Regions from separate parts of the Priestia sp. KCTC 13724 genome, predicted to be linked through region 2. Evidence: riboswitches for the same ligand, from Rfam matches in the RefSeq annotation. Region 2 holds a riboswitch; each other region holds the start of a gene.

Region 1 (8,397 bases), on a different contig from region 2:
GTGTTTAAAGCTGTACTACCGAAGATAGCGCTCGCCATTGTTCCAACTGAATCCGCTGCTAATGCGCGATTTAAATTTGGAATCTTGCCGTTCTCATCAACTAAGTTTGCTTTTTTCGATAAACCAATTAGCGTTGCAAGCGTATCGAAAAGTTCTACAATTGTAAATGAGAAGACAACGGAAAAGATTCCGTAAGCGATGGCACCTTTTAAATCCATTTGCATAAACGTGTCACCAATTGTTGGTGGGGTCGCTGAAAACACGTCGCTGATAGCGGTTGGCGGTGCTTGAAACCCAACAACCATTGCTACTGCAGTCGTTGCAAAAATACTAATAATTAGCGCACCCTTTACGTGTTTAGCCATTAAAACAGCTGCCAAAATCAAACCGAATATTGTCAATAATGGCCCCTTGTCCAACACGTTTCCAACGCCAACAAATGTTGATTCATTGGCTACAACAAGCCCTGCATTTTTTAATCCTATAAACGCAACAAACAAACCAATTCCAACAGCAATTGATGCTTTTAGAACGTTGGGAATGGCATCGACGATTTTGCTACGAATACCGGTTACGGTTAATAAAAAGAATAAAATACCAGATATAAAGACAGCACCAAGAGCCGTTTGCCACGATAGGCCTTGTCCTAGCACAACCGAATACGTAAAGAATGCATTTAATCCCATACCAGGACCAGTAACGATTGGAAAGTTAGCCCATAGCGACATAAGTATTGTACTGAATACAATGGCATAAATCGTTGCTGCTAACGCTGCTTCTTTCGGAATACCAGCGTCAGATAAAATAAGCGGATTGACGATAACCATGTAGCTAACGGTCATAAAAGTGGTTAAGCCCGCTAAAATTTCTTGTTTTGGCGTTGTTTGACGTTCCGAGAGTTTAAACACGCGCTCTAATATACTACTACGCTCCAAAACATGCGCCTCCCTGTTTATTGTTATAACATAACCTCAATCTGTGGTGATCAGGCGTCTTGAACAACTAATTTCTTCATTAGAGCTCATACAAAAACATAATAAGCGGCAGAGAGAACTCCACCACTTATTATGGCTAGAATGTACACTTTTCACATCTTGAAGTAAAATCTTTTGTCCTATTATAGTCCTAATTATGAAAGATGCAAAGGCGGAAAACGTTATCATAATAAAACTTTTTATATTCTATTTATTTTTAATTTTCAAATTAACGATACTAGTAAAAAGTTTAGCTGCTTTTTTACGACGTAAGCAGCGCTACTCTTTTTAATAAACGCTCGATAGTGCCATTGGCTTCTTTTAAAACAATTCTCTCATCAATTGTTTTTAAGACTCGGTTATCCATCACAATTTGGCCATCCACCATCGTTATTTCCACATCTCCTCGCGTAGCTGAATAAACAACGCGCGAGATTGGGTCCACACCATATGATGGAAACGTATGAAGCTGATAAAGGTTCAGCATAGCTAAGTCGGCTTTTTTCCCAACCTCAATACTTCCAATTTCATTTTCAAGCCCAACAGCTTTGGCTCCACCAATCGTTGCCATTTCAAGCACATGCTTCGCATTCATCGCTGTAGGCCCATAGGACGGCTTATGAATCGTTGCTGCAAGGCGCATTTCATTAAACATATCGAGGTTATTATTACAAGGCGCGCCATCTGCTCCTAAACTTAGACAAATGCCCTGTTCATGAAGATGTGGAATCTCAGCAAATCCCGAAGCAAGTTTCATATTTGAGCCTGGGCAATGACTCACCTTTACTCCTCTATCTTTAATCACTGCCTTTTCCTGGTCATTCAGCCAGACGCAGTGTGCTAAAATTAACCGCTCATTGGCTAACCCTAAGTGATCTAAGTATAAAATATTTCGCATGCCTGTTTCTTCTTCTACAATTCGAATTTCCTCTTGGTTTTCAGACGCATGCGTATGTACATGCACACCGTAAGTCGCGGATAAGTGCGCAACTTCTCTTAGTAAATCTTCCGTACACGAAATAACAAATCGGGGAGAAAACGCGTACTGAATGCGGTCATTATAAGATCCGTGCCATTTCTCAAGCAGCTTAACACTTTCCGCAATTGAGGAAGCGGTTGTTTCCTGTAATGCTTTTGGCATGTTGTCCGCTTTTTTATCCATCATTACTTTACCAGCAATGGCGCGAATACCACTTTGTGCAATAGCTTCAAATGCCGAATCAGTATGATGCACGGTTTCCATATCCACGATAGTTGTAGTGCCACTTTTAATGAGCTCGCCAATACCTAATAATGCGGAGTAATAAATAGATTCTTCATCATGCGCAGCTTCTAAAGGCCATATTTTCTTTTGAAGCCAATCCATCAACTCCAAGTCATCGCCTTGTCCGCGAAACATCGTTTGGCATAAATGAATGTGAGTATGAATGAAACCAGGAACAATTGTCCGATTTGTTCCATCAATGACTTTATCGACTTTTTCCGGTGATAACCCTTTACCAATGGCAGCGATACGGTCTCCTACTATGTATAGATCTCCATATACAATGTCATTCTTTTCGTTCATCGTAATAATTTCCGCATTTTTAATTAAAATATGCTGCATTCCTTCAAGCCCCCTACTCTCTCTTTAAATCCATCGTTCTCTTGCGTTTCATTATATATCAAAAATAACTAATTATTCTGTCTATTGAAAAGGTAAAAAAAATTCCTAGCTGATTTACGCAGCTAGGAAGGTGGATCCACGAAAAATCCCAAGTCCCTTTTTCAAGAGGTTATACGAAATCGCAGGAGAATAATGTGATCTTGAATACATCATATTCTCTTTTTAACAGTAATGCCAGGAAAATGTCAGAAAACCTTACATACTTTTTTATATTTACATTTCTCCGATGTATTTCAACACATTTATTATTAAATTGTTTTAAAAGAAATTTGTCGTTTTTCCAGGAAAATATGGTAAAGTAATAGTCGTTACGATTCTATTTACCTAGTAATTATGGAAAGGGCCGACACCAAATGTTAAAAAAAGAAATGCTTTTTTGTGTATCAATCATACTTTTAGGCTTCACTTTTTTTGCAACAAAACCCGCTTCAGCAATGAGTACGGGATCTGAGCGATATACTATTTCTTCATATGTTGCTTATCTTAATACCCAGGGAGAGTCAGATTCAGCAGAGCAATTTTCAGCTTTATCTCCTGAACAGCAAGAAAAAGTTATCTACTACTTAAATCACCCAGACGAGCTACTTAATTCTATTGAAGTAACGGAATCCGTTGATTACGATGACGCGCCTACAAGCAATACAGCAGTAGCATCTGCATATGCAACGTCACGTTTTTCCACATTATCGTCTGGTGTATCACGCACGGCTTCCTATACAGCACAGTATAAAATTGCAGGGTTTACTACTACGCAAGTGAAAGCTACAGTCTATTATTCCACAAGTGGATCTAACGTTACGTCCGTACAAAGTGTGAGCGGAAAAGTTGTGAAAAACGTCAATCCCCTAGTCTCAATTTCAAAACAAAATTCCAAAACATGGGTCTCTTCTAACCGTGCTTACGGACAAATTGATTGGAATTGGAAGGTTGGGTTCAAAACAGCTGGTGTAAAGCGTCAAACTGTATATGGTACAGCCAGCGGTTCATCAGGTGGTTCATCTTCTACTCTTTAAATGAATGGAGGAGGTATTCCTTATGAAGAAATTGTCGCTGTGGATCATCGGTATCACAATTGCGCTGCTTCTTTTGTTTATTATAGCAGGGTATGCTTCTTTCTATAGCAACTAAGGCAGATTATATTGGTTCACTTCTACTCTTTATCATAGGAAACCCCCGCTTTGTGAAAGCGAGGGTTTTTCTTAACCAATGTATGTGCTTGAGCCTATTTGACTCACAACAAGAGGGAGCTTATCATAATCAACTTCAACGAGGACATCACGATGAACATAAAATTGGCTAAGGTAGCGGAAACCAACACGCGTAATGTATGACGTTAAGTAAGCAGACTCTGTTGCGTTTTCTTTTCTCTTTTCATTTAGCAGTTCAATAATTCCTTCAGCGGATTTAACGCCTACGCCGTGTCCAAAATACAAGTCGTCCCCAACGATAATCGTATTTTCACCTTGCCATTGAGGGGTATCTTCATGGTGATCAGGGTTTTTGAAATAAGCGCAGTCTCCCTCTAAAAAATCATAACCATGATGATTTTGAAGATTTAAATCTTCATCAAATTTACCGCTATATAATACTAAATTCGTAAATAATTGATTAAAATCCCTCTCTCCAATACTCTCCAACACACCTTTATAAAAAACCATAACAATCGCAACCGCACATTCAAACGCATAGAGCGAACCATTAAAGAAAATATCGTTTAATGCGACGGATGGCAACACGTTCTCTTTTAGCTTAAATCCTCCTTTTTCGGTTCGAAGCCAATATGTTTCGTTACATTCAGATTCTTTAAAAGTTGCAAATCTCGCACCACTTCTATACAACAGATACGATGCTTCTACAATTCGTAGGCGGGTAGTCAGCTCAAAATCTAACTGCATAATATTGTCATACCGATAAATTGTTTGATACTGAGCCATTTTTCTCAAAATCTGTGCTTTATTAGCTTCAAGCATGCTATATGGCACTGCATTCATATTTAATGCACGACCCTGCACAATAATAATAAGTGCGTCCCCCTTTCACTTACGTTCTTTTTATCATACGAGTGAAAGAGAGCTTTTATGAGAACGAAAGAAAAGATGTATTCTAGTCTAGCTCTGCCTGCCTCTTCGTAAATTCGTCTTTTATAGCACAAAGCGTGTCCTCTTCAGTTAATAAACGTAAGCCAATGAGAGCAAGACCTTTTGTCCCTTGAAGTAACCCTTTGTCACCTTCTGGAGATTTAGCTGCTTCACGAAATTCATCAGTGTGCCAAGCCAGCGTTTCAGCACCGATTTTGATATAAGGGTGAATGGTTGGTACCACTTGACTAACATTTCCTGCATCAGATGAGCCAATTCCAGGCTTATGCGCCGTATCTACGTCTTCGCCTAATTCTGTAAATACTTCTTCAAATACTCGATCAAAAGCGCGGTTTAGCTGAATATGATCTACTTTATTTTGAATGAAATATGCGTTAAGTTTAGCACCAGTTGCCATAGCCGCTCCCTTTGCGATTTGCTGTACTCTCTCCGTCACTTGATCACACTCTTTACGCGTTTGTGCGCGAATATAAAAGCGCGCTTTTGCATAGTCGGGAACAATATTGGGAGCCGTTCCTCCGTCTGTAATAATGCCGTGAATTTTCACATCATCCTTTACATGTTGACGAAGTGCGTTCACTCCATTGAATAATTGAATAACCGCATCTAACGCGTTAATGCCTTCTTCAGGAGCTGATGCTGCGTGAGATGCCTGTCCATAAAACTCAAAATCAATAGGATCCACAGCTAGCGTTGTCCCTGTAATACACGTTTCTTTTCCAGGGTGAACCATCATGCAAGCATTTAAGTCTTGCACAAGGCCCGCTTTCACAAAGCTTCCTTTTGCACTTCCATTCGGTCCACCTTCTTCCGCTGGGGTGCCCAACACAACAAGCTCTCCTCCTATTTCGTCAAGCACTTGGCTAAGCGCAATCGCTGCTCCTACGCTAGTTGTTCCAATAATGTTATGACCACAAGCATGTCCAAGCCCTGGAAGCGCATCATACTCCGCAAGAAATCCAATTCTCGGTCCTTTTCTTGCGGATGCTTTTTTTGCTAAAAATGCTGTATCATGTCCAGCTACCCCGCGTTCCACGGTAAAGTCTGCTTCTTCTAGCAGCTTACATAAGAGATAAGATGCAAATTTCTCTTCATTTCCGATTTCAGGATGGTCGTGGATTGCATGACTTGTATCTATGTAAGTTTGAGCTTGTTGGTTAATATACTCAATAACGCTTTCTTTAAGCTTTTCTATCTGTAAATTCATTCTTACACCCCATTTACTAAAAATAAAAAGGAAGCTTCATAGAAGAAGCTTCCTTATCTAAAGAACCTGCTTCTTATCGTTCAAGCTTCTAAGCGCTTGCTGGAATTAGCACAGTGCAATCAGCCTGTTGCTGAGGTGTCATAGGGCCAGGTCCCTCTACCTCTCTAGATAAGAAAACGTACAGTATGTAGTTATAAAATAATAAAACCTCCACTTACAGTGTCTTAATGACTGTAAGAAGAGGTTGGGATCATGTAAGTAAGAACCAGCTCTCTTCTTATCTATCAAGCACTGCTTGTTGGAGTTGGCACGGTTCAAATGTCCGTTGCCGAGGTTTCACAGGGCCAGTCCCTCCACCTCTCTGGATAAGAAGTTTGTCGAATATTGTAGAATATTGTTGATAACTTAAATCCTATGTTACACGCTGAGCAAAGGAATGTCAATGACTTTTCTGAAAAGATTTTTCTTTCTAACAATATGATACCGCTATCATAACTAGACCAACAAAAAAGAGTGCCTTAAGCACTCTTTTTATACATTAATAGCAACTTTTTGCTCATATAAATGAATAGCCTGATCTAGCATAGCAAGACCTTCATCAATCTGCTCTTTCGTTACGGATAAAGGTGGAACCATACGAATCACTTCGCTTGCATTGCCACAGAAATAGAAGAGAACGCCTTGTTCAAGAGCTAAGTCTAGAATTTCAAATAGTGCATCCCCATTGGGTTCACCTGTTTCAGGATGTACAATCTCAATTCCGATCATAAGTCCCACTCCACGAATGTCTCCAATTAGCGAATGCTTTTCTTTTAACAGCTCCAATTGTTTGAGCGCATAAGCACCCATTTCTTTTGCATTTTCGAGAAGATTTTCTTCTTGAAGCACTTCAAGTGTAGCAAGCGCAGCCGAACAGCCAATTGGATTACCGCCAAACGTAGTGCTATGCGTGCCAAGAGGCCATTTTTTCATAAGCTCTTGTGAAGCCACAGTAGCACTTAACGGAATGCCTGAAGCGATGCCTTTTGCAATAGCCATAATATCTGGCACGACGTCAAATGTCTGTGCAGCAAACCATTCTCCAGTACGTCCAAAACCTGTTTGCACCTCATCAAAAATGAGTAAAATGCCATGACGGTCACAGATTTCACGAAGCTTTTTCATCCAGCTTTTTGGTGGAATGATATATCCACCTTCACCAAGAACAGGCTCTAAAATAACAGCTGCTACTTCTTCTGGCGTTACTTGATGCTTAAACAAAGTATTAAAGTCTTTTTCAAGCTTGTCTTCAAAATAAGCATCTACATTAACACCGTCTGGACATTCTTTTGGATTGGCATATGGAATTTGATAGGTTAAACCAGAAGGCTGCTGAAACTGACGGTATTTACTTTTTGAAGTTGTGACGCTTAGCGCTCCCATTGAACGTCCATGAAAACAGCCTAAGAATGACACGACGTAAGGTCGTTTTGTTACGTGACGAGCAAGCTTTAAAGCGCCTTCAATTGCTTCCGTTCCGCTGTTTCCAAAGAAGAAACAGTCCAGGTTACCAGGCGTAACTTTTCCTAATTCGTCAGCTAATCTCAAGATAGACTCATACATGATAACGCCAGAAGGTCCATGAAGTAACTGGTCAGCTCCGTCTTTAATAGCTTGCACAACTTTTGGATGCCGATGTCCAACATTCGTTGTTGCAATTCCAGATGTAAAGTCTAGGTATTGTTTGCCGTCTAATCCATAGTAGTAGCACCCTTCTTCTTTTATAACGGGTAGATTTGGATGATCTTTTGCCATAGTAGGTGCTAAAAGTTCAGGCATTCTGTTAAATAGATGATTCCAATCGTTTGACATAGTAATCCTCCTGTTTTCTAACAAATTATTAAAAATATTCTAAAAACATTTGATGTCTTTATGATAAATGATGTGCATGCCGATGTAAATGAGTGTTTTAGGAATGATGACTCCATCATAGACTACGACTCTACAGGGTTTGTATATAAAATAGATTATTTTTATTTTTATGCTTTTTTTCTTTTCAAAACTTCTGATAAAACTTTGATAGAATAATATTTCTGTTTTATTCTACTATGTATTTTTATAAAAATCAATTGCATATATATAAATTTCTATGGTGACTAGTAGTTCTTATTTAGTTATTAAGAATGGGCTCTCCGCTTAGTGTAATTTAGAAACCACTCTTTACACATAGCTACATTTGTCGCACGAAGCATTCTAAAACACTAGCATTTTATTAATTATATGCGAGTAAAAGACAAATTGGCTGATTTAAGCTTGGTACACTACCAGACTTAAACCAGCCAATCTGTTTCATCATTTAAAACCTAACTTTTTAGGATAATTAGATAAATAAGCACTAACGTTGCATAAATATTGACTGAATTTTCCGTTTTATTATTTTTCCGTTTGAGAAGAAAAATGAAGACACGTGAA
Region 2 (5,438 bases):
ATGTCAACAGCGAAATTTAATAAAATTCTGTGCGACGATCTGTAAAGACCGGAATTTGTTCTCGGATTGCCTTTACGGTTGATAAATCAACGTCTGCTGTTAGTATTTCTTCATTTTCACCTGCTTCTGCAATAATTTCTCCCCAAGGGTCAATGATTAACGAATGACCAGCAAATGTGTTAGCTGGATCGTCTCCAGAGCGGTTGCAGGCAACCACGTAGCATTGGTTTTCAATGGCTCTGCTTACCAGAAGTGCTTTCCAGTGAGCAAGTCTTGGCTTGGGCCACTGAGCAACCACAAAAAGGAGTTCTGCACCTGCGCTTGTATGAACGCGAATCCATTCTGGAAAGCGAATATCATAGCAAATAACGCCTGCGCATAATGAGTTTTCAAGCGTAAAGATGTTTTTGGTTTCACCTGGTTGTAGAAATAAGTGCTCATTCATCAGCTTAAATAAGTGTAGCTTGTTATATTGCGAGACCTCCTGGCCTTCACGATTAAAGACATACATTGTATTCGTAACGCCGCTTTTTGTTTTCTTAGCAACTGATCCAGCGATGATGTTCACGCTGTGTGTTTTGGCGAAAGCAGAGAAAAAGCTAGTCGCTTGCTTACCTTCTGAGTCCGCGATAGCGTCGAGGTTCTGTAAATCATAAGCCGTATCAAAAAGTTCTGGCAGTATAAGAATATCTGGAGATTCAAGCAGTGCTTCCTTCATTTTTTTTTCAGCATGCTCGTAATTTTTTTTAGGGTTTCCAAATGCAAGGTCAAGTTGTAAACACGCTACTTTTAAGCTCATTAAACTTCACCATCCTGATTTATTTTATAAAAATGACTTTACAAGTTGACTATTACAATATATTATTTGTGACTAGAATTTCAAGAATTTTTTGAGAAGGTGTTCACATGAAGCAGTTTGAACAATCAGAACTATTGAAGAGTTTACCGAAACAATTTTTTGCATCCCTTGTTAGCAAAGTTGCAAAAGTAATAAAAGAAGGGCATGATGTGATTAATTTAGGGCAAGGAAACCCAGATCAGCCAACGCCCCCTCATATTGTCAAGGCACTTCAAGACGCGAGTGAAAATCCAAACTACCACAAGTACTCACCGTTTCGCGGACAAGCTTTTTTGAAAAAAGCGGCAGCAGCGTTTTACGAAAGAGAATACGGTGTCCAGCTAAATCCCGAAAAAGAAGTCGCTATTTTGTTTGGAGGCAAAGCTGGGTTAGTAGAAATTCCTCAGTGTTTACTTAACCCTGGAGATACAGTTTTAGTGCCCGACCCAGGTTACCCAGACTATTGGTCAGGCGTGGAGCTAGCACGAGCGAAAATGGAAGCTATGCCCTTGAAAAAAGAGAATGATTTTTTACCAGTTTACGAGGAAATAAGCGAAGAAGTGAAGCAAAAAGCTAAGCTCATGTTTTTAAACTACCCAAATAATCCGACCGGTGCAGTAGCTACGGCATCATTTTTCGAAAAAACGGTTGAATTTGCTCGCCAGTACGATACGTGCATTGTACATGACTTTGCGTACGGCGCAATTGGGTTTGATGGTCAAAAGCCCATTAGTTTTCTGCAAACTCCAGGTGCCAAAGAAGTGGGCATTGAAATTTATACGCTATCCAAAACGTATAATATGGCGGGGTGGCGCATCGGTTTTGCTGTTGGAAACGAAAGCGTTATTGAAGCGATTAATCTTTTACAAGATCACTTATTTGTAAGTGTATTTAGCGGAATACAGCAAGCAGCCGCGGTTGCTTTACTAGAGTCACAGAACTGCGTAGATGAACTAGTCGAACGCTATGAATCTCGTCGCCAGGTTCTCATTCATGGACTGCGTGAAATCGGATGGGACGTTGAAGCCCCACCAGGGTCGTTTTTTGCGTGGTTGCCGGTTCCCAAAAGCTATACATCAGAAGAATTCTCTGATTTGTTACTTGAAAAAGCACACGTCGTTGTTGCTCCTGGAATTGGGTTTGGTGAATACGGAGAAGGCTATGTGCGCGTAGGTTTATTAACCGATGAAGATCGACTGAAAGAAGCGGTTGATCGAATTGCTAAATTAAATTTATTCAAAAAATACGTTGACAATTCTTTTTGAGTTGGCTTAATATGTAAGAAGTTGTTGATTCATAAACACATATTTTTGATGAATACGATTAGCGTGAAAATCGATTATACAATATAAATAGCAATTTTCTTATTAAGAGTAGGTGGAGGGACTAGCCCTGTGAAGCCCGGCAACCGACTTAACGTTTTGTTAAGCACGGTGCTAAATCTTGCAGCAGTAGCTGAGAGATAAGAAGAGAGCAAAAAAGCCTCTTCTTTCTCACAAGAAGAGGCTTTTTTATTTCGTAACGATGGGAAATTTACAGCAAGGGAGTTTGAAGCAAATGAGTGAAATCGTTGCAAGTTATTTATTACATGATGAAAAAGGAAACTTTGAAAAAAAAGCAGAAGGCATTGCTCTAGGCTTAACGGTAGGTTCTTGGACAAATCTACCTCAGCTTGAGCAGGAGCAACTTAGAAAGCACAAAGGGCGCGTAGTTGACATTACGCCACTTGAAGACTGCGATCGCGTCAACAATTATTTAGAGCAAACGACAAAGCAAGCGATTGTGAAAATTGGTTATCCGCTTTCTAATTATACAAATGATTTACCTGCTATTTTAGTTACTGTTTTCGGAAAACTATCATTAGACGGAAAAGTAAAATTATTAGATTTAGAGTTTTCACAAGAAGCATTAGCCGCTTTTCCTGGCCCACGCTTTGGAATTGAAGGGATTCGTGAGAAACTAAAAGTGTACGATCGTCCTCTAGTAATGAGTATTTTTAAAGGTGTAATTGGGCGTGATATGGATTATTTAACGGAGCAGCTTCGGGCACAAGCACTTGGAGGTGTCGATCTTGTAAAGGATGACGAAATCCTATTTGACAACGAACTGACACCGTTCGAAAAGCGTATTACAGAAGGGAAAAAAGTTCTTGATGAAGTATATAAAGAAATGGGTCATCGTACGCTATATGCCGTAAATTTAACGGGGCGTACATTTGATTTAAAAGAGAAAGCTAGAAAAGCAGCGGAGCTCGGAGCCGATGCTCTATTGTTTAACGTGTTTGCATATGGACTAGATGTGCTACAAGCTCTTCGTGAAGATGATGATATTAACTTACCAATCATGGCTCACCCAGCAGTAAGCGGTGCGTTAACACCATCTGAATTTCATGGATTCTCAAATTCTCTTTTACTAGGAAAATTACTTCGTCTTGTTGGAGCAGATTTTTCACTATTCCCATCACCGTACGGCAGCGTCGCGATGCCGCTTGAAGATACAGCTGGAATTACGTACGAGGTAACAAGACCGCTACATACCTATAAGCAAACGTTCCCGGTTCCATCAGCAGGTATCCACCCAGGCATGGTTCCGCAGCTTATTTCCGATTTCGGTGTGGATAGCATTATTAACGCAGGCGGAGGCGTACACGGTCACCCAGATGGAGCAGTCGGTGGAGGAAAAGCATTCCGTGCAGCAGTTGATGCTACGCTTGCTGGACAGCCTTTAGAAGATACAAATGACGAAGCGCTACAAAAAGCACTTGAGCTATGGGGAGCAGTGAAGGTGAAGGGGTGATGAACGTGAAGATTTTCTGTGACTTTGACGGTACGATTACAAACAGCGATAACATCATTGCTATTATGAAAAAGTTTGCTCCAAGTGAGTGGGAAGCTATCAAACATGATGTGTTGGCAGAGCGCGTATCGATTCAAGAAGGCGTTGGCAAAATGTTCTCTTTACTGCCAATCTCTTTAAAAGAAGAGATTGTATCATTTATTTTATCAACTTCGGAGATTCGAACAGGATTCGAGCAGTTTGTGCATTACACAAAAGAAAAGGATATTCCGCTATATATTGTTAGTGGAGGAATTGACTTTTTTGTTGAACCAATGTTAGACGGCAAAATAGATAAAAAGAACCTTTACTGCAACGGCTCAGATTTTTTAGGGCAAACGATTAAAATTACGTGGCCTCATACATGCGATAGCCACTGTGAAAATGGCTGTGGCTGCTGTAAGCCGTCAATTATACGAAATCTGGTAGATGACAAAGATTTTATCATCGTAATTGGAGATTCCATTACGGATTTGCAGGCAGCAAAAATGGCTGATTGCGTATTGGCACGTGATTTCTTGCTTCAGAAATGCAAAGAGTTACATTTACCGCATCGGCCGTTTGAAACATTCCATGATGTCATTGAACATATTAACGAATTATCGGAGGTGGAAGTATGAGTATTTTAGCACAGCAGCGTTTACAAGAGATTGCGGATGTAAAAGAAGAACTTGCACAGCGAGATTGGTTTTTTGGAACGAGTGGTAACTTATCGATTAAAGTAAGTGAAGAGCCAACAACCTTCTTCGTATCAGCTAGTGGAAAAGATAAGCGAAAGCGTACAAGTGAAGATTTCTTACTTGTAGATAGCCATGGGAAAGCAGCGGAAGAAACACACTTGAAACCTTCCGCTGAGACGCTTTTACATGTTAAGGTTTATAGTCATACAAACGCTGGGTGCAGCCTGCATGTACATACAATTGATAACAACGTCATTTCTGAACTATATGGTGACGAAGGAAAGGTAACGTTTAAGGGGCAAGAGATTATTAAAGCACTCGGTATTTGGGAAGAAGATGCAGAGGTTACCGTTCCGATTATTCCGAATTATGCGGACATTCCGACGTTAGCTGAAGTCTTTGCTGAATATGTAACGGCGGATCAAGGGGCTGTTTTAATTCGTAACCACGGTATTACCGTATGGGGGGGAAATGCATTTGAAGCGAAAAAAGCGCTAGAAGCATACGAGTTTTTATTTAGTTATCACGTGAAAATTCTTTCACTAAAGAAATATAATCAATCAACACTTACTTAAGGGGGAGTTACATATGGCAAACATTCGTTTACATGCAACAGATGTACGCATTGAAAATCAAGAAGAGGTAGCAAGCTTTTTAGCTAATAATGAAGTCATTTATGAAAATTGGGATATTACAAAGCTACCTGAAAATCTGCGTGAAAAATTTAATTTAACAGACGAAGAAAAAGAAGAAATCTTAGCTTCATTTGATACAGAGATTAGGGATATTTCTGAGCGACGAGGTTATCAAGCACAAGATGTGATTTCGTTATCAGATACAACGCCTAACTTAGAAGAGTTATTAAAAAACTTTCAGCGTGAGCATCACCATACGGACGACGAAGTTCGTTTTATCGTCAGTGGACATGGTATTTTCGTCATTCAAGGAAAAGATGGTTCATTCTTTGATGTCGAGTTAGAGCCAGGTGACTTAATTTCTGTTCCAGAAAATGTGCGTCATTATTTTACACTAATGGAAGATCGCAAAGTAGTAGCCGTTCGTATTTTTGTTACAACAGAAGGCTG
Region 3 (8,397 bases), on a different contig from region 2:
GGCATTGTAGAAGGCAAAATTGCTTGTTTAAAACAATCATGCTTAGTAGCACCAAAGCTTTGCAGTAATTTCACATAGTTTGGATCGACTTCTTTAAAAGCTGTATAGACAACAATAGCAGTGATGATGACAGAAATGATTGCGCCCATTGTTAAAATGGAAAAGAAACCAGGTCCAATGGCTACAATCAAAATCGGGCCTAGAGCTACCTTTGGCATAGCATTTAAGATAACTAAATAGGGATCCAAAACCTTTGCTAAACGATTTGAATACCATAGCAAAGTTGCTAAAATGATACCACACAGCGTTCCAATAATAAATCCAAGTACTGTTTCAAACAACGTAAAGCCAATGTGTTCTAATAATGAACCATCCCCTGTTTTTTCAATAAACAAATTCCACACTCGGAGTGGAGAGCTGAAAATAAGAGGGTCAATCCACTTGAGCGAAGATGCCAGTTGCCATATCCCAAAAAAAGATAAGAAGATAAATAATTGAACCAAACGAATGATTCGCTTTTCGCTATTTACTGCGGATTTGTATTGCTGATGTAAAACATCAGGATTGTGAGGCTGATTCAAGGTGATCCAACTCCTTCCAAATCTCCATGAACAGGTCGTTGTATACAGAGTGTTGTCTAGCTTCAAAAGGAGACAGAGTCTGAAGGATAGGTGGTACGGTGAAAATTCGAGCAATTCTTCCTGGGTTGGCTGAAAATAAAACGATTCGATTGCTCATGGCAATTGCTTCTCCAATATCATGCGTAACGAGTACCGCCGTTTTTTCATAAGTCATTAAGGTTTTTGATACAAGCTCTTCTAACTTTAATTTCGTTTGAAAGTCTAGAGCTGAAAAGGGTTCATCTAAAAGTAAAATACTAGGATTCGTAGCGAGTGTTCTAACGAGCGCCACACGTTGACGCATACCTCCAGATAATTGATGTGGAAAAAAATCTGAAACGCTTTTCAATCCCATTCCTTCTAAGAGCATTAATGCTCGCTGCTCATGTTCCTTTGTAAGGTTACGCTGGATTGTTAGTCCAAGAAGGATGTTGTCTTTTATCGTCTTCCAGGGAAATAAGTAGTCTTGTTGAAGCATATAACCAACTTCTGCTGTAGGCTCTTGAACAAGTTTATTCTTAATGTTTACTTCACCTGAAGTTGGTTTAATTAACCCAGCCAAAATCGAAAGAAGCGTCGTCTTTCCACATCCGCTAGGTCCTAGAAAAGAAATAAATTCTCCTTCTTTAATTGAAAGGTTGATATTTTCTAAAGCTGTGGTGGCTGATTTCATTGTGACATATACGTGGTGGACGTTTGTGATTTGTAAGCCTGACATGGTTACTGCTCCATGACGTCAGTTGCAATTTTTGTGTTGACTAATGTTTTGTGATCAATACGCTTAGGTAGTTCACCAGCTTCATCCATAATGCGTTGAAGGTTTTCCCACTCTTCTTTATCTAACACTGGGTTAGTAGCAAATGAATCTTGGGTTTTATATCTCTCAACAACGGTTTCAATTGTATCGATTGATGTGTCGTCAAAATAAGGAGCGATTGCTTCAGCAACTTCTTTTGCACTGTGCGTATCAACCCACTGCTGTGCATTATAGATAGCTCTTGTAAATTTCTCAGCAGTTTCAGGATTTTCTTTTAAAAAGCTGTTTTTTGACATGAATGTTGTATATGGAACCTTTCCTGACTCTTCACCAAAAGAAGCAACAATGTAACCTTTTCCTTCTTTTTCAAAAATACTGGCCGTTGGCTCAAATAGTTGGACATAGTCGCCAGTTCCAGATGCAAAAGCACTTGAAACGTTAGCAAAATCAATATTTTGAATAAGTGTTAGATCGTTTTTAGGGTCAATATTATGTTCTTTTAAGACGTACTCTCCAACCATTTGTGGCATGCCACCCTTACGCTGTCCTAAGAATGTTTTTCCTTTTAACTGGTCCCATGAGAAGTTATCAACTTTTTCACGTGCTACTAGAAATGTGCCATCCGTTTGCGTTAGTTGCGCAAAGTTAATAATGGGATCATCAGAACCTTGTGCAGCGACATAGATTGAAGTTTCTGAACCAACTAATGCAACATCTATGCCATCGGATAAAAGGGAAGTCATCGTTTTGTCTCCGCCCCAAGTAGTTTTTAATTCTACGTTTAGTCCTTCTTTCTCAAAAAAACCTTTTGATATAGCTACATATTGGGGAGCATAAAAGATGGATCTTGTTACTTCTCCTACGCGAACAGTTTCAATTGAGCTTTGTTTACCACAGCTCATTAAAGTGAAGGTTAAAATACAAATAGTGATGATGGACAGCAGCCATTTTATTTTTCGCATGGTATTTCCTCCTAACGTTAAAATAAGATTGTAAATCAATTATGATGAAACATAGTAATAGGCCAATATGTGGAGTAGGATTGATAGCGTGACTTTTTCTACAATAATATATGATAATGGATAAAATAGTGTGAACGTCTGGTTAAAAACGATTGAATGATAAGGAGGGTTTTTTATGAAGGACGGAACTATTATTAGTCAATATCCTTTTCCATCTCCCAATCCACGCATTTCGTTGTCAATTGTGACGTATATGTGTCAAGGTTTAAAAATTAAGGGGATGTTAGCGGAACCAAAAGAAGAAGGTACATATGATGGATTTTTATATTTAAGAGGTGGCATAAAAAATGTAGGTACTGTGAGACCAGGGAGGCTAATTCAATTCGCATCTCAAGGATTCATTGTAATGGCTCCATTTTATCGAGGGAATCAAGGTGGAGAAGGAAACGAAGATTTTGGGGGAGATGATCGTTACGATGCTTTTGCAGCTTATGACTTACTTGTCAATTACCCTCGAGTTCATCAAGACCGAATCCATGTATTTGGTTTTTCACGAGGAGGCGTAATGGCTTTGTTTACTGCCATTGAAAAAAGTTCAGCACGTTCGCTTGTTTTATGGGGAGGGGTAACGGATATGATTCTTACCTATGAAGAGCGAACAGATTTAAGGCGTATGATGAAAAGGGTCATTGGTGGGACACCTTCGAAATATCCAGACAGGTATGAATGGCGTTCACCGCTAACTCAGGCATATAAGCTAAGTATACCGACATTGTTAATACATGGAAAAGAAGATGCAAACGTGTCAATTGAGCATGCATATCAATTAGAGAAAATGCTGAGTGAACATGGGAAGCCCGTGGAAAGCTGGTACTTTGATGGATTTCCTCATGCGTTTCCTCCGAAGCAAAACCGAGAGACAGTGAAAAATTTAACTGAATGGATGAAAACAAAATAAAAGATATGCCAGCATAGAAAAAGCATTGTACAATAGAGGAAAAGAAAGGGAGGTAAGAAGGATGGGAATGCCACTAGAATTAAATACGATGATTGTTACAAAAGGAAATGAGAAGCGAGTAGTAGATAATGTATTTCAAATTGAAAAAAAAGGCTACCGCTTATACCCTCTTGAGGTTCCGCTTAGTATTCATAAAACGAAGAATGGTGAACGCGTTGGGACAGGTATTATTAAAAAGCTTGAGTTAGAGCAAAATAAAACCGTTGTCACATACGAGTTAATAAAGCTACACTCCACAAACTAAAAAAAGCCGGAATTAAAATTCCGGCTTTTCATTATTTTGAAATAATCGGTCCGCCCATTTGTGAAATTTCTGGAGCTACATTTGCAAAGCGCTCAAAGTTCTTTGTGAACTTTTGTGCTAATTGATGAGCTTTTTCTTCATATAAATTTGCATTCTTCCATGCTTTTACTGGTTGAAGTACTTCATCAGGGACACCAGGAACATGTGCAGGAATCTCAAGTCCAAAGATAGGATCTTGAACTGTATCTACGCTAATGAGTTCTCCTTCTAACGCTGCTTGAACCATTGCGCGTGTGTAAACTAGCTTCATTCGCTCTCCAACACCATACTCTCCACCAGTCCATCCCGTATTCACAAGATAAACATTTACGTTATGCTCATCAATTTTTTTACCTAGCATTTTAGCATAGGCTGTAGGTGGAAGAGGTAAGAATGGTTCACCAAAACAAGTAGAGAACGTCGCCTGTGGCGCAGTAATTCCGCGCTCTGTTCCCGCAAGTTTACTTGTATACCCACTTAAGAAATGATACATTGCTTGTTCTTTTGTTAGTTTGCTAATTGGAGGTAAAACTCCAAATGCGTCTGCTGTTAAGAAAACAATTGCCGTAGGATGTCCTGCAACGCTCGGTAAGATTGTGTTATCAATTGCTTGAATTGGATAAGCAGCACGAGTGTTTTCTGTTAAGCTATTATCATTATAGTCTGCAATTCTAGTATTCGAGTTAATCACAACATTTTCTAAAACTGTTCCAAATCGAATGGCATTAAAAATTTGAGGCTCTTTTTCTTTTGATAGTTGAATGCATTTTGCATAACAACCGCCTTCAATGTTAAATACGCCTGTACTAGACCAACCGTGCTCATCGTCACCAATTAGTCTTCTGGTAGCGTCAGCTGATAATGTTGTTTTTCCGGTGCCAGATAGTCCAAAGAATAGTGCAACATCACCTTCTTTGCCAACATTAGCTGAGCAGTGCATAGGAAGTATGTTATTTTGAGGAAGTAGGAAATTCATTACTGAGAAAATAGATTTTTTCATTTCGCCTGCATATTCCGTTCCACCAATTAATACAACTCTTCGTTCAAATGAAATAATAATAAATGTCTCTGAATTTGTCCCATCAATGTCTGGAACAGCTTTAAAAGTAGGAGCAGATACAATTGAGAATGATTCAGCATCACTTTTTAGCTTCGTGTCTTCTGGACGAATAAATAGTTGGTGAGCAAACAAATTATGCCATGCGTATTCATTTACGACTTGGATTGGAAGCTGATATTTATCATCGGCGCCCGCATAGCCGTTAAACACAAATAGCTCATTTTGTTCTTTTAAATGTTCTAATACTTTTTTATAAAGCGCGTCAAATCGTTCAGATGAAAACGGTTGATTCACATCTCCCCATTCAACAGTATGAGATGTTAAGGAATCGCTTACAATGAATTTATCGTGTGGGGAACGCCCCGTATATTTTCCTGTTTCAACTTGAATAGCACCTGTAGAAGTCAATACGCCTTCTTGTCGCTCTAAAATCTTTTCGACTAATTGAGAAACAGATAGTTGGTGATTCACTTTTTCAGATTCCAGGAGATTGGCTAATTCAATAGACATATTAACAGTACTCATGTGCACTACCTTCCTTTTTTTAAAATGATGTTTAAATGTACAATTAGTATAACACATTACTTTAAATAGTCTATACTATTCGAATGAAAATGTTAAAATGTTGCGAAAATTTTTTGTTTTAGAGAGCATAAAACGTTTTTGTGAGATGATCTTACTAGTGAAAGGTTTCTGTAAATAATAGGGGAGGAAAATACAACCTTTAAGTGATTTTCATAGGAATGTTATTGACATAACAGAGCATTTTCCTGTATGATATGTCCTTGAACGGATACTCTCTTATCCCGAGCTGGTGGAGGGACAGGCCCTATGAAACCCAGCAACCATCACCCATTTCCATAGAGGTGATAAGGTGCTAACCTGATGCAAGGGAATAAACCTTGATCGATAAGAGTGAAAGGCTTATGCAGAACTTGATACCTTTCCTCGATACAAGGAAAGGTTTTTTATATTGAAAAAATGTAAATGAACCACAATAAGGGAATGAGTACCGTATCACAATGTATCATATTTAAAGGAGGAAAACCGATGTCAACACAACGTCGTCTGTTTACGTCAGAATCTGTTACAGAGGGACATCCAGATAAAATTTGTGACCAAATTTCTGACTCAATTCTTGATGCTATTTTAGCTGAAGATCCAAATGCTCGTGTTGCTTGTGAAACAAGCGTAACAACTGGTTTAGTATTAGTAAGTGGTGAAATCACAACATCTACTTATGTAGATATTCAAAAAACAGTACGTGATACAATCAAAGAAATTGGTTATACGCGTGCAAAATATGGTTTTGATGCGGATACTTGTGGAGTAATCACAGCAATCGGTGAGCAATCTCCAGATATCGCTGCTGGTGTAGACCAAGCGTTAGAAGCTCGTGAAGGTTCAATGTCTGATGAAGAAATTGAAGCAATCGGAGCTGGTGACCAAGGTTTAATGTTTGGCTACGCTTGTAATGAAACAAAAGAATTAATGCCGTTACCAATTTCTTTAGCTCATAAGTTAGCGCGTCGCTTAACAGAAGTGCGTAAAGAAGAAATTTTACCTTACCTTCGTCCAGATGGTAAAACGCAAGTAACGGTTGAATATGATGAAAACAATCAACCAGTTCGTGTTGATACAATCGTTATCTCAACTCAGCATCATCCAGAAGTAACGTTAGAGCAAATTCAACGTAACTTAAAAGAATATGTAATCAATCCAGTTGTTCCACAAGAATTAATCGATGAGAACACGAAGTACTTCATTAACCCAACAGGACGTTTTGTAATTGGTGGTCCTCAAGGTGATGCAGGATTAACAGGTCGTAAAATTATCGTTGATACTTATGGTGGATATGCTCGTCACGGTGGTGGCGCATTCTCTGGTAAAGATGCAACAAAAGTTGACCGCTCAGCAGCATATGCAGCACGCTACGTTGCGAAAAATATTGTAGCTGCAGGATTAGCTGATCGTTGTGAAGTTCAGCTTGCATATGCCATTGGTGTAGCTCAGCCAGTTTCAATCTCTATTGATACATTTGGAACAGGTAAAGTAACTGAAGAAGTATTAGTTGAAGTAGTACGTAACAACTTTGATCTTCGTCCAGCTGGTATCATTAAAATGCTTGATTTAAGACGCCCAATTTATAAGCAAACAGCAGCATACGGTCACTTTGGTCGTACTGATGTTGAGCTTCCTTGGGAGTTCACTGATAAAGCAGAAGCTTTAAAAACTGAAGCTTTAGCTAAATAAAAAAAGAGGCTGGGACATAAGTAATTCAGCCAATGATAAACCTGAACGATTGAGAGTTTCTCACTTTTAATCGTTCAGGTTTTTTGTTGATTGTGAAAACAATGTTGGAAACAGGGTGGAATGGAGCGTAGGACACTCGACTCCTGCGGGAAAGAGAGGGAAAACTGAGATCCCGCAGCGCAGCGAGGAAGCTCAGGTTCCTCCCCGCGGAAAGCGAGTGGCCGTAGCGCAATAGAACGAACGTGTTGGGACAAACCAAAAAGATTGGAACAGCTATTGTTCGTCTCTTAGAAGCAATCATTTTGTTATGTCCCAAACTCTTTTTTATTGAACAAATTCTAACCCATTGTTTGATTTAGTAGTGACTGCTTCATAGCGAAGCAGTAATTGGTCAAAAATAGAATCCCAAGATTGCGTAAGAGCATAGCGACGAGCAGCGTCTCCAAACCTTAGTCGAAGCTGGGAGGACTCTAACAAAGTACAAATGGATTCAATAAATTCTTCAAGTGAATTCGGGGTGCAGAGGTAGCCATTCTTCTCATTGCTAACAATATGTTTTACTCCCCCTGCATTAGCAGCAATGACAGGCGTACCGCAGGACAATGCTTCTAATACAACGTTACCAAAGGTCTCCGTTTCAGAAGGAAATATGAATAGGTCGGAAGCTGCATATAGTTTAGCTAAATGCTCATGTTCTAAGAAGTCGATGAATGTAATGGATTCACCCGCTTCTTGCTGCAGCGCCTCCTTGCTAGGCCCACCTCCAACAATAAGCCACTGTACTTGGTGGCGTAAATGGTCGGGAAGTAAGCGAGATAGCTTTAATAAAAATGCTACGTTTTTTCAGGAGATAAACGTCCAACATATGTTAAGATATAAGGCTTTTTTATATTGTATTTTATGCGGATATCAAATTTATCGTAGTAGGGATGAAATAAATGATGATCGACTCCTCTAGACCAGATAGATATAGATTTAAAGCCTTGATTTAAGAGCTGCTTTTTTGTTTCAAGAGAGGGAACAAAAATCTCTTCAAACGGTTCGTAAAACCATTTCATATATCTCCACAGAAGAGGAGATAAGTGTCCTAACTTGTAGCTTGGAAGATAGTGTTCAAAGTCAGTATGATGAGAACCAACTAAAGGAATACTAAGCTTTTTAGCCACATGAATGCCACTAAGTCCCATTGAAAAAGGAGTAGCAACGTGCATGATTGTAGGATTGAACTCCTTTATTTTTTTCTTCATCTTTATAACATTCGGTAAGGCAAACCGACATTGTGGATAAAGAAAGAATGGTATACTTAATGAATGATTAATGGATAATGGACTAAATGTGCGGGACGATGATTCAGGTGCAAAAACCTCATAGTCAATTCGTTGACGAGATAAATAATAAGTAAAGCGCTTTAATGTTTTTGCGACTCCGTTGATCTCAGGAGAAA
Region 4 (8,397 bases), on a different contig from region 2:
CAGATGCAGAAGGTTTGCGTCCGCTAGCAAAGTTTCGTTCGTTTGCAGTTGGTGGCGTTCCACCAGAAGTGATGGGGATTGGTCCAATAGCAGCTATTCCAAAAGCATTAAAGCTAGCGGGACTTGAACTTTCAGATATTGGACTATTTGAGTTAAACGAGGCCTTTGCATCTCAAGCGTTAGGGGTTATTCGTGAATTGAACATTGACGAAGATCGTGTGAATGTTAACGGTGGAGCAATTGCTCTGGGCCATCCACTTGGCTGCACCGGTACAAAATTAACGCTCAGTTTATTGCATGAAATGAAGAGAAGAAATGAACAATTTGGCGTTGTAACGATGTGTATTGGTGGCGGGATGGGCGCTGCTGGTGTATTTGAATTATTAGCTTAATGAAATAAGGGGGATATGGAGATGGCAAACCAAACGGAACAAACAATTAAAGGTGGTAGCTTTTTAATTAACGATCTTTCAGCAGAGCGAGTATATACACCAGAGGATTTCACAAGCGAACATAAAATGATTGCCAAAACAACGGATGAATACGTTGAGAACGAAGTAATACCGCAAGTAGAATTTTTAGAAAAGCATGAGTTTGATCGCTCAGTAAAGCTATTAAAGCAAGCCGGTGACCTTGGATTACTAGGAGCTGATGTTCCAGAAGAGTATGGAGGTCTTGGATTAGATAAGATTGCATCGGCATTAATTGCTGAAAAAATGTCGCGTGCAGGCGGATTTTCTATCACACACGGTGCACATGTTGGAATCGGTTCTCTTCCGATTGTGTTGTTCGGAACAGAGGAGCAAAAGCAAAAGTATCTACCAGATTTAGCAACTGGAGGTAAGATTGCCGCGTATGCGTTAACAGAGCCAGGATCAGGTTCAGATGCATTGGGAGCGAAAACAGTCGCTCGTCTAAATGCAGAAGGTACTCACTACGTGTTAAATGGTGAAAAACAATGGATTACAAACGCTGGTTTTGCTGATGTATTTGTTGTGTATGCGAAAATAGATGGAGAGCAGTTCTCAGCGTTTATCGTTGAACGTGACTATGCGGGTGTATCTGTTGGTCCTGAAGAAAAGAAAATGGGTATTAAGAGCTCTTCAACGCGTACCCTTATTTTAGAAGATGCACATGTACCAAAAGAAAACGTACTTGGACAAATTGGAAAAGGTCATATCATCGCGTTTAATATCTTAAATATCGGTCGCTATAAGCTAGGTGTAGGGGCAGTAGGAGCTGGTAAGCGTGCGATAGAATTAACTTCTGAATACGTGAATCAACGCCAACAGTTTAAGACACCGATTGCAAAATTTTCGTTAACACAAGAAAAGATTGCAACCATGGCATCGAAATTATATGCTTCTGAAAGCTCTGTTTATCGTACGGTTGGTCTCTTTGAAGACAGAATGGGTCAGCTATCGGAAGAGCAACAAAAAGATGGAAAAGAAATTGCTGCCTCAATTGCAGAGTATGCCATTGAGTGTTCGTTAAATAAAGTATTTGCAACGGAAGTGCTAGATTATTTAGTAGACGAGGGAGTTCAGCTTCATGGTGGCTATGGCTTTATGAGCGAATATGAAATTGAGCGCTTGTACCGTGATTCTCGAATCAACCGTATTTTTGAAGGAACAAATGAAATCAATCGTTTATTGGTGCCAGGAACGTACTTACGCAAAGCCTTAAAAGGTGAGCTTCCATTGTTACAAAAAGCTCAGTCACTACAGGAAGAGCTTATGATGCTAATGCCTGAAGAAGCTGGAGAAGGCGCATTAGATCAATCTAAACTATTAGTTCGTAATGGTAAAAAAATTGCGCTATTACTACTTGGTCTAGCAGCTCAAAAGTATGGTAAAAAACTTGAGGGTGAACAAGAGGTGTTAGTTAATATTTCTGACATGATCAGCAACGTATATGCAATGGAATCTGCTGTATTACGTACGGAAAAAGCAATTTTGAAAAATGGAGAAGAAAAAAATCAGCTTAAAGTCAACTATACAAAAGTATTCTGCCAAGAAGCATTTAATAAAATTGAAGCGGATGCAAAAGAAACGCTTATTGCTGTAGAAGAAGGAGATACGCTACGTATGATGCTCTCGTCATTACGAAAGCTAACTCGTCACACGCCGGTCAACGTTATTGTTGTTAAGCGAGAAATTGCAAAGGTTGTATTGGAAGAAGAGCGCTTTATTGTGTAATTTTAAAGTATGTAATAGAGAGCTGTGTAAAGGGAAAGTATGAGTATTCTCCTTTACACAGCTTTTCTTTGTTTAACTGCAAACTAAAATAGGTAAATTAAAGTTGGATGTGTTAAAATACGAAAAAGCGAAGAAAAAGGAGGCGAAATAATGAGCGTATTATTCTATTCATATCCTAAATGTGGTACATGTCGAAAAGCAAAACAATGGCTAGATCAAAATGGTGTGGCGTATGAAGAAATTCATATTATCGAAAATCCACCAACGAAAGAGCAGCTAACGAGCTATTATCAAAATAGTGGCTTGCCGCTAAAGAAATTCTTTAATACAAGCGGAAAGAAGTATCGTGAGCTAGGTCTGAAAGACAAAGTTGCAACAGCAAGTGATGAGGAATTACTTGAAATCCTTTCATCTGACGGGATGTTAATCAAGCGCCCGTTATTAACTGACGGTGATAAAGTAACGGTAGGGTTTAAAGAAGAAGAATTTGACACAACATGGAAATAAATTTAAAATTCCGTGCGGATTCAAATAGAAAAAACCTGTTGTTTACGTTACACTGATAAGAGGTAGTCGTTGCTATTCATTAGCGGCATACATAATTTATTGGAGGGATTAAGATGAGTACACCAAAAGAGTTGCGTTATTCAGAAGAGCATGAGTGGGTAAAAAGCGAAGGAGAAGTTTTCCGGGTAGGAATTACACACTTTGCACAATCTGAACTTGGTGACATTGTATTTGTTGAGCTTCCAGAAGTTGGCGATAAAGTTGAAGCAGACGAGCCGTTTGGTAGCGTAGAATCTGTGAAAACAGTATCAGAGCTATATGCACCAATTAGCGGTGAGGTTGTAGAAGTAAACGAAGAATTAAGCGATAATCCTGAGTTTGTAAACGAGTCTCCATATGAAAAAGCATGGATGGTTGTAATTAAGCCTGCTGATTCGGCAGATGTTGAGAAGCTTATGACAGCTGAACAATACGATGAAATGATTAACGAAGGTTAATTGACTTCATCTTAAGACATTTCACTTGGTATATCCATAATTTGTCTTCATGGACCTATAACAAAAAGGGCACTCTATTTAGTAAACAAGCTAAAGGGGTGTCTTTTTATGTTCGAACATAAAAAAGTTGACATAACGGATCGAATTACAGCAAAATTTCATGAAAATGGTATGCAATTGTATGTAGATAAACAATCAATTGGCCATGTGAATTATGGTGCAACGGGTAATCAATATAATTTAGAGTCAGGTTACACGCAAGAAAATAACAAAATTTATCAGTATGCTGACGTCCAGGCTGGAGCTACACAAAAGTATACGGACTGCGATTCAGAAGAGGGTTGGTGCTAAATTTAGCATGAAACCTCTCAGTGCAAGACTGATGGCGCCAACCACATAAGGTTTGGCGCCATCAGTCTAAGATGACCGAAAATAGTCTATTTTTTCAATAAAAACAATTCATATATGTTCTTTTTACAGCAAAATCTTTTAAAAAACAGGGGAACTGTGTTACATTAACGAATATTGTATAGCATAAAGGAATAACGTTACTATACAACTGATAATCATAGGTGATGACGATGCGTTTAATAGAAATTGAAAAAGTAATTATTGTAGAAGGTAAGTCTGACAAAAAGCGAATCGAAAGTATTATTAATGAACCGATTGAGATTATTTGTACCAATGGAACCATCAGCTTGTCAAAGCTAGATGAGATTATCGATTCCACGTATGATAAAGATGTGTATATCTTGGTTGACTCAGATGATTCCGGCAATAAATTACGGAAACAGTTTAAAAAAGAACTTCCGGAAGCGGAGCACCTTTATATCGATAAAATGTATCGTGAGGTAGCGGCGGCCCCAAGAAATCATATTGCTACGGTACTTTTAAGTGCTAATATAGATGTTAACGCAGAATTTTTAATATAGAAGGATGAGTAACATGGAAGAGTGGACAGAGGAACAGCTAGACGAAAAGCTAAATAAAGACGAGCGTACGGTTATTTTTTTCCATACACCCCTTTGTGGAACGTGCCAACTAGCTAAAAAAATGTTAACAGTAGTAGAAGCGATTATTCCAGACTTAACAATCGGAATGAGTAATTTAAACTATATGCCTGCTAAAGCGTCTTTGCTCGAAATTGAAAGTGTTCCATGCCTAATTGAATATGGAAATGGCGAAGTGAAGCAGAAGCTGTATGCTTTTCACTCTGTTGAATATGTAATGGAACGTCTTAGTTAAACAAACATTTGTTTAAGGGTGTGCATGGGATTATTATCCTATGCGCATTTTTTGTTGACACCCTTTCTGACACATGCTAGAATCACAAACATAAATAAATGAATATTTGATGAAAACAAAATAATTTCAATAATTTGTCGTTAACTCTTATCAAGAGAGGTGGAGGGACTGTGCCCTATGAAACCCGGCAACCGTCAGACTAACTGAAATGGTGCCAATTCCTGCAAAGCATAAGCTTTGAAAGATGAGAGAAAGGATTTTATCAAAAACCTTTCTGCTCACGTGTAGAAAGGTTTTTTTATTTTCTAAAAGCAAGGACACACTAAGCAGACAGAGCAAGTCAACAAAGAAGGTGAAGAAGATGATTACGTTACAAGATGTAACGAAAATATATGATGCTAAAAGTGGGAAAGTCACGGCCGTTGATCAGGTTAATTTATCAGTGGCAAAAGGTGAAATCTTCGGCATCATTGGATATAGTGGAGCAGGGAAAAGCTCTCTTATTCGCTTATTAAATGGTTTAGAAACACCTACTTCTGGAACAGTAGAAGTAGCAGGAAATCAAATTGGGAAAATTAAAGGTGCTAAGCTTAGACAAGCTCGCCAAGAAATTAGCATGATTTTTCAGCATTTTAATTTACTTTGGTCTCGTACCGTGCAAGAAAACATTGCGTTTCCACTTGAAATTGCCGGTGTTCCAAAAAACAAACGAGCAGAACGTGTAAACGAGCTCATTAAACTAGTTGGATTAGAAGGTAGAGAAAATGCCTACCCATCTCAGCTGAGCGGCGGGCAAAAACAGCGTGTAGGAATTGCAAGAGCGTTAGCAAATAACCCAAAAGTCTTATTATGTGACGAAGCAACATCGGCACTTGATCCACAAACAACAGATTCGATCTTGGATTTGCTAGTTGATATTAATGAAAAGCTAGGTTTAACGATTGTCTTAATCACGCATGAAATGCACGTAATCCGTAAAATTTGTCATCGTGTAGCTGTGATGGAAAATGGAAAAGTAGTCGAACAAGGAGAAGTACTTGAAGTATTCCGTAAACCACAGCAAAATATTACAAAGCGATTTGTACAGCAAATTTCAGAGCCAGAAGAAACGTTTGAGACAGTGGAGCAGGTGAAGGAACTTTATCCAAGCGGTCGAATTGTTCAGCTCACATTTGTAGGTGGAAAAGCGGAGCAACCGCTCATTACGAGCATTTTAAAAGCATTTGATGTCACGATTAACATCTTACAAGGGAAAGTTTCTTATACACAAACGGGCTCTTATGGAACCTTATTTATTCATTTAGATGGTGAAGAAGCAGAGGTTAATAAAGTAATTGAGTACATCCGTGAACAACAGGTAGAAATTGAGGTGATGACGGATGCTAACTGAATTATTCCCAAACGTAACGTATGATAAATTTAGTGCAGCAACGATTGAAACACTTTATATGACAAGTATCTCAGTTGTTGCCACGTTTATATTAGGAATTGTGCTAGGCTTACTTCTATTTTTAACAGGCAAAGGTCAGCTTTGGGAAAACCGCTTCGTTAATATTATTATAGGAGCTTTTGTAAACATCTTTCGATCCATTCCATTTATCATCTTACTAATTTTGCTCATTCCGTTTACAAAAGCAATTGTGGGAACAATGCTAGGAGCAGAAGCGGCTTTGCCAGCTCTTATTGTTGGAGCCGCACCATTTTACGCGCGTATGGTTGAAATCGGCCTTCGCGAAATCGATAAAGGTGTGATTGAAGCAGCAAAATCGATGGGAGCGAAAACAGGCACAATTATTTTTAAAGTGCTGCTTCCAGAATCAATGCCTGCTTTAATTTCGGGTTTGACGGTTACAGCAATCGCACTCATTGGCTATACAGCAATGGCTGGAGCGGTTGGAGCTGGTGGTTTAGGAAACTTAGCATATTTAGAAGGCTTCCAGCGAAATAATAGTGATGTAACCCTTGTTGCGACAGTTTTAATTTTAGTGATTGTATTTATTATCCAGTTTATTGGTGATTTTATCACGTCTAAAATTGATAAACGATAAGAGGAGGAAATATATTATGAAAAAATGGGTTTCAACATTTGCTTTATCATCTGCTTTAGTTTTAGGTTTAGCTGCTTGTGGTTCATCTGGAGGCAGTGGGTCAGATTCATCAGAAGACGAAAAGAAAATTGTGGTGGGGGCGTCAAACATTCCTCACGCTGAAATTTTAGAAGAAGCAAAGCCATTGTTAGAGGAAAAAGGAATTGAGTTAGACATTAAACCATTCCAAGATTATATTTTACCTAACACAGCACTAGATGGAAAAGAAATTGATGCGAACTATTTCCAACATATTCCTTATCTAGAATCTGTATTAGAAGAAAACCCAAATTATGATTTTGTAAGTGCAGGAGCTATTCATATCGAACCAATCGGTATCTACTCTAAAAAGTACAAGTCATTAAAAGACCTTCCGAAAAACGGTACGGTAATTATGCGTGATGCAGTAGCAGAACAAGGTCGTATTCTTTCAATTTTTGAAAAAGAAGGCGTAATTAAGTTAAAAGAGGGCGTTAAAAAGCAAGATGCAACGCTTGATGATATTGTAGAAAACCCTAAAAACTTAACGTTTAAAGCAGACGTTGAAGGTGGTTTATTACCTCAAGTGTATAACAACAATGAAGGCGATGCGGTTGTTATTAACGCAAACTATGCGTTAGATGCTGGTTTAGACCCTGTTAAAGATCCAATCGCTGTAGAATCAAAAGAAAACAATCCATATGCAAACATTATCACAGTTCGTAAAGGTGATGAAAACAAAGAAGAAGTAAAAGCGTTAGTAGAAGTACTTCACTCAAAAGAAATTCAAGACTTCATCGAAGAGAAGTATAAAGGCGCAGTGCTTCCTGTAAACGAATAAACAGATTAAAATCGACTAGGTTTAGGCCTGGTCGATTTTTTCTATTTTTAGCGTTAAGCATAACTCCGATTTGTATCATCCATACTAATGATGAAAACTATGACGAATGGAGTTGGCAAGAGGGATGCAACAAGAAACAAATCATTCAACAGAGCAGGCACTTCATAATTATAAGGTAGGAATGGGAACATTCAGTGAAAAGCTTCCACGATTGACTGAAACGTTCAACACTTTCACAGAGGCTTGTTTTGAAGAAGGGTCTATTTCTAAAAAAGACAAGCAGCTGATTGCATTAGGAATTAGCGTTGTAGCTCAAAATGAATATTGCATGATTTATCATACAAAAGGTTGCTTAGATAACGGAGCAACTGAGCAAGAGATTTTAGAAGCTTGTGGCGTTTCGGCAGCATTTGGTGGCGGAGCAGCGATGAGTCAATCTGTCATGTTAGTGCAGGAATGCGTGCAGGAATTAAAACGTCAAACACACTAAAATAAATGATAAGCAGACGTTGCTTTAAAGGTTGGGTTACGCCTATGAAAGCAACGTTTTTTATACGGGTAAAATATGTATACATATAAGAGAAAAGCGTTTATCTCAAAAGGTTGCTATAAGTTTTCATTTGTTATAAGATTGTAATGAGAATAAAATGAGAATAATTAAAAAGATATAGGTATATCTGATTTTAGTATATACATCTATAACTGGAGGTTTTAGTATGGCAGGTTCAACTTTAATCATTAAAGATCTTCATGTTTCAATTGAAGGCAAAGAGATTTTAAAAGGTGTTAACTTAGAAGTTAAAGGCGGAGAGATTCATGCAATCATGGGTCCAAACGGTACAGGTAAATCCACTTTATCTTCAGCAATTATGGGGCACCCTAAATATGAAGTAACACAAGGTAGCATTACACTTGATGGTGAAGACGTACTTGAAATGGAAGTGGACGAGCGTGCGCGTGCAGGTCTGTTCCTTGCAATGCAATACCCAAGTGAAATTAGCGGCGTAACAAATGCAGACTTCTTACGTTCATCAATTAATGCG

The links. Region 2 has a riboswitch for S-adenosylmethionine ahead of mtnW (2,3-diketo-5-methylthiopentyl-1-phosphate enolase). Riboswitches for the same ligand answer to the same signal wherever they lie in the genome.
Region 1: it holds a riboswitch for S-adenosylmethionine, as region 2 does, so the genes downstream of both, AC1UFB_RS14885 (M20 family metallopeptidase) here and mtnW (2,3-diketo-5-methylthiopentyl-1-phosphate enolase) in region 2, are expected to answer to the same signal.
Region 3: it holds a riboswitch for S-adenosylmethionine, as region 2 does, so the genes downstream of both, metK (methionine adenosyltransferase) here and mtnW (2,3-diketo-5-methylthiopentyl-1-phosphate enolase) in region 2, are expected to answer to the same signal.
Region 4: it holds a riboswitch for S-adenosylmethionine, as region 2 does, so the genes downstream of both, AC1UFB_RS07080 (methionine ABC transporter ATP-binding protein) here and mtnW (2,3-diketo-5-methylthiopentyl-1-phosphate enolase) in region 2, are expected to answer to the same signal.

What each region holds. Positions count from the first base shown of each region.
Region 1 covers NZ_JBXDLD010000109.1:12,737-21,133, forward strand. The annotation lists gene AC1UFB_RS14865 (NCS2 family permease) at 1-935, opposite strand, end outside; gene AC1UFB_RS14870 (5'-deoxyadenosine deaminase) at 1,237-2,580, opposite strand; gene AC1UFB_RS14875 (hypothetical protein) at 2,994-3,653, shown strand; gene AC1UFB_RS14880 (protein-glutamine gamma-glutamyltransferase) at 3,840-4,652, opposite strand; gene AC1UFB_RS14885 (M20 family metallopeptidase) at 4,744-5,946, opposite strand; SAM riboswitch class I at 6,017-6,121, opposite strand; SAM riboswitch class I at 6,221-6,318, opposite strand; gene AC1UFB_RS14890 (aspartate aminotransferase family protein) at 6,478-7,797, opposite strand.
Region 2 covers NZ_JBXDLD010000111.1:213-5,650, reverse strand. The annotation lists gene AC1UFB_RS14990 (carbon-nitrogen family hydrolase) at 17-799, opposite strand; gene AC1UFB_RS14985 (pyridoxal phosphate-dependent aminotransferase) at 907-2,103, shown strand; SAM riboswitch class I at 2,200-2,307, shown strand; gene mtnW (2,3-diketo-5-methylthiopentyl-1-phosphate enolase) at 2,396-3,634, shown strand; gene AC1UFB_RS14975 (2-hydroxy-3-keto-5-methylthiopentenyl-1-phosphate phosphatase) at 3,634-4,293, shown strand; gene AC1UFB_RS14970 (methylthioribulose 1-phosphate dehydratase) at 4,290-4,928, shown strand; gene AC1UFB_RS14965 (1,2-dihydroxy-3-keto-5-methylthiopentene dioxygenase) at 4,942-5,438, shown strand, end outside.
Region 3 covers NZ_JBXDLD010000057.1:34,797-43,193, forward strand. The annotation lists gene AC1UFB_RS08700 (ABC transporter permease) at 1-581, opposite strand, end outside; gene AC1UFB_RS08705 (ABC transporter ATP-binding protein) at 559-1,338, opposite strand; gene AC1UFB_RS08710 (ABC transporter substrate-binding protein) at 1,341-2,339, opposite strand; gene AC1UFB_RS08715 (alpha/beta hydrolase family protein) at 2,515-3,297, shown strand; gene AC1UFB_RS08720 (DUF2584 domain-containing protein) at 3,359-3,601, shown strand; gene pckA (phosphoenolpyruvate carboxykinase (ATP)) at 3,633-5,225, opposite strand; SAM riboswitch class I at 5,499-5,616, shown strand; gene metK (methionine adenosyltransferase) at 5,751-6,953, shown strand; partial or broken gene AC1UFB_RS08735 (glycosyltransferase) at 7,278-7,736, opposite strand; gene AC1UFB_RS08740 (glycosyltransferase) at 7,787-8,397, opposite strand, start outside.
Region 4 covers NZ_JBXDLD010000046.1:7,985-16,381, reverse strand. The annotation lists gene AC1UFB_RS07115 (acetyl-CoA C-acetyltransferase) at 1-392, shown strand, start outside; gene AC1UFB_RS07110 (acyl-CoA dehydrogenase family protein) at 414-2,198, shown strand; gene AC1UFB_RS07105 (arsenate reductase family protein) at 2,349-2,705, shown strand; gene gcvH (glycine cleavage system protein GcvH) at 2,819-3,202, shown strand; gene AC1UFB_RS07095 (YusG family protein) at 3,311-3,553, shown strand; gene AC1UFB_RS07090 (toprim domain-containing protein) at 3,784-4,134, shown strand; gene AC1UFB_RS07085 (thioredoxin family protein) at 4,148-4,447, shown strand; SAM riboswitch class I at 4,592-4,698, shown strand; gene AC1UFB_RS07080 (methionine ABC transporter ATP-binding protein) at 4,809-5,837, shown strand; gene AC1UFB_RS07075 (methionine ABC transporter permease) at 5,827-6,495, shown strand; gene AC1UFB_RS07070 (MetQ/NlpA family ABC transporter substrate-binding protein) at 6,512-7,354, shown strand; gene AC1UFB_RS07065 (carboxymuconolactone decarboxylase family protein) at 7,479-7,844, shown strand; gene sufC (Fe-S cluster assembly ATPase SufC) at 8,071-8,397, shown strand, end outside.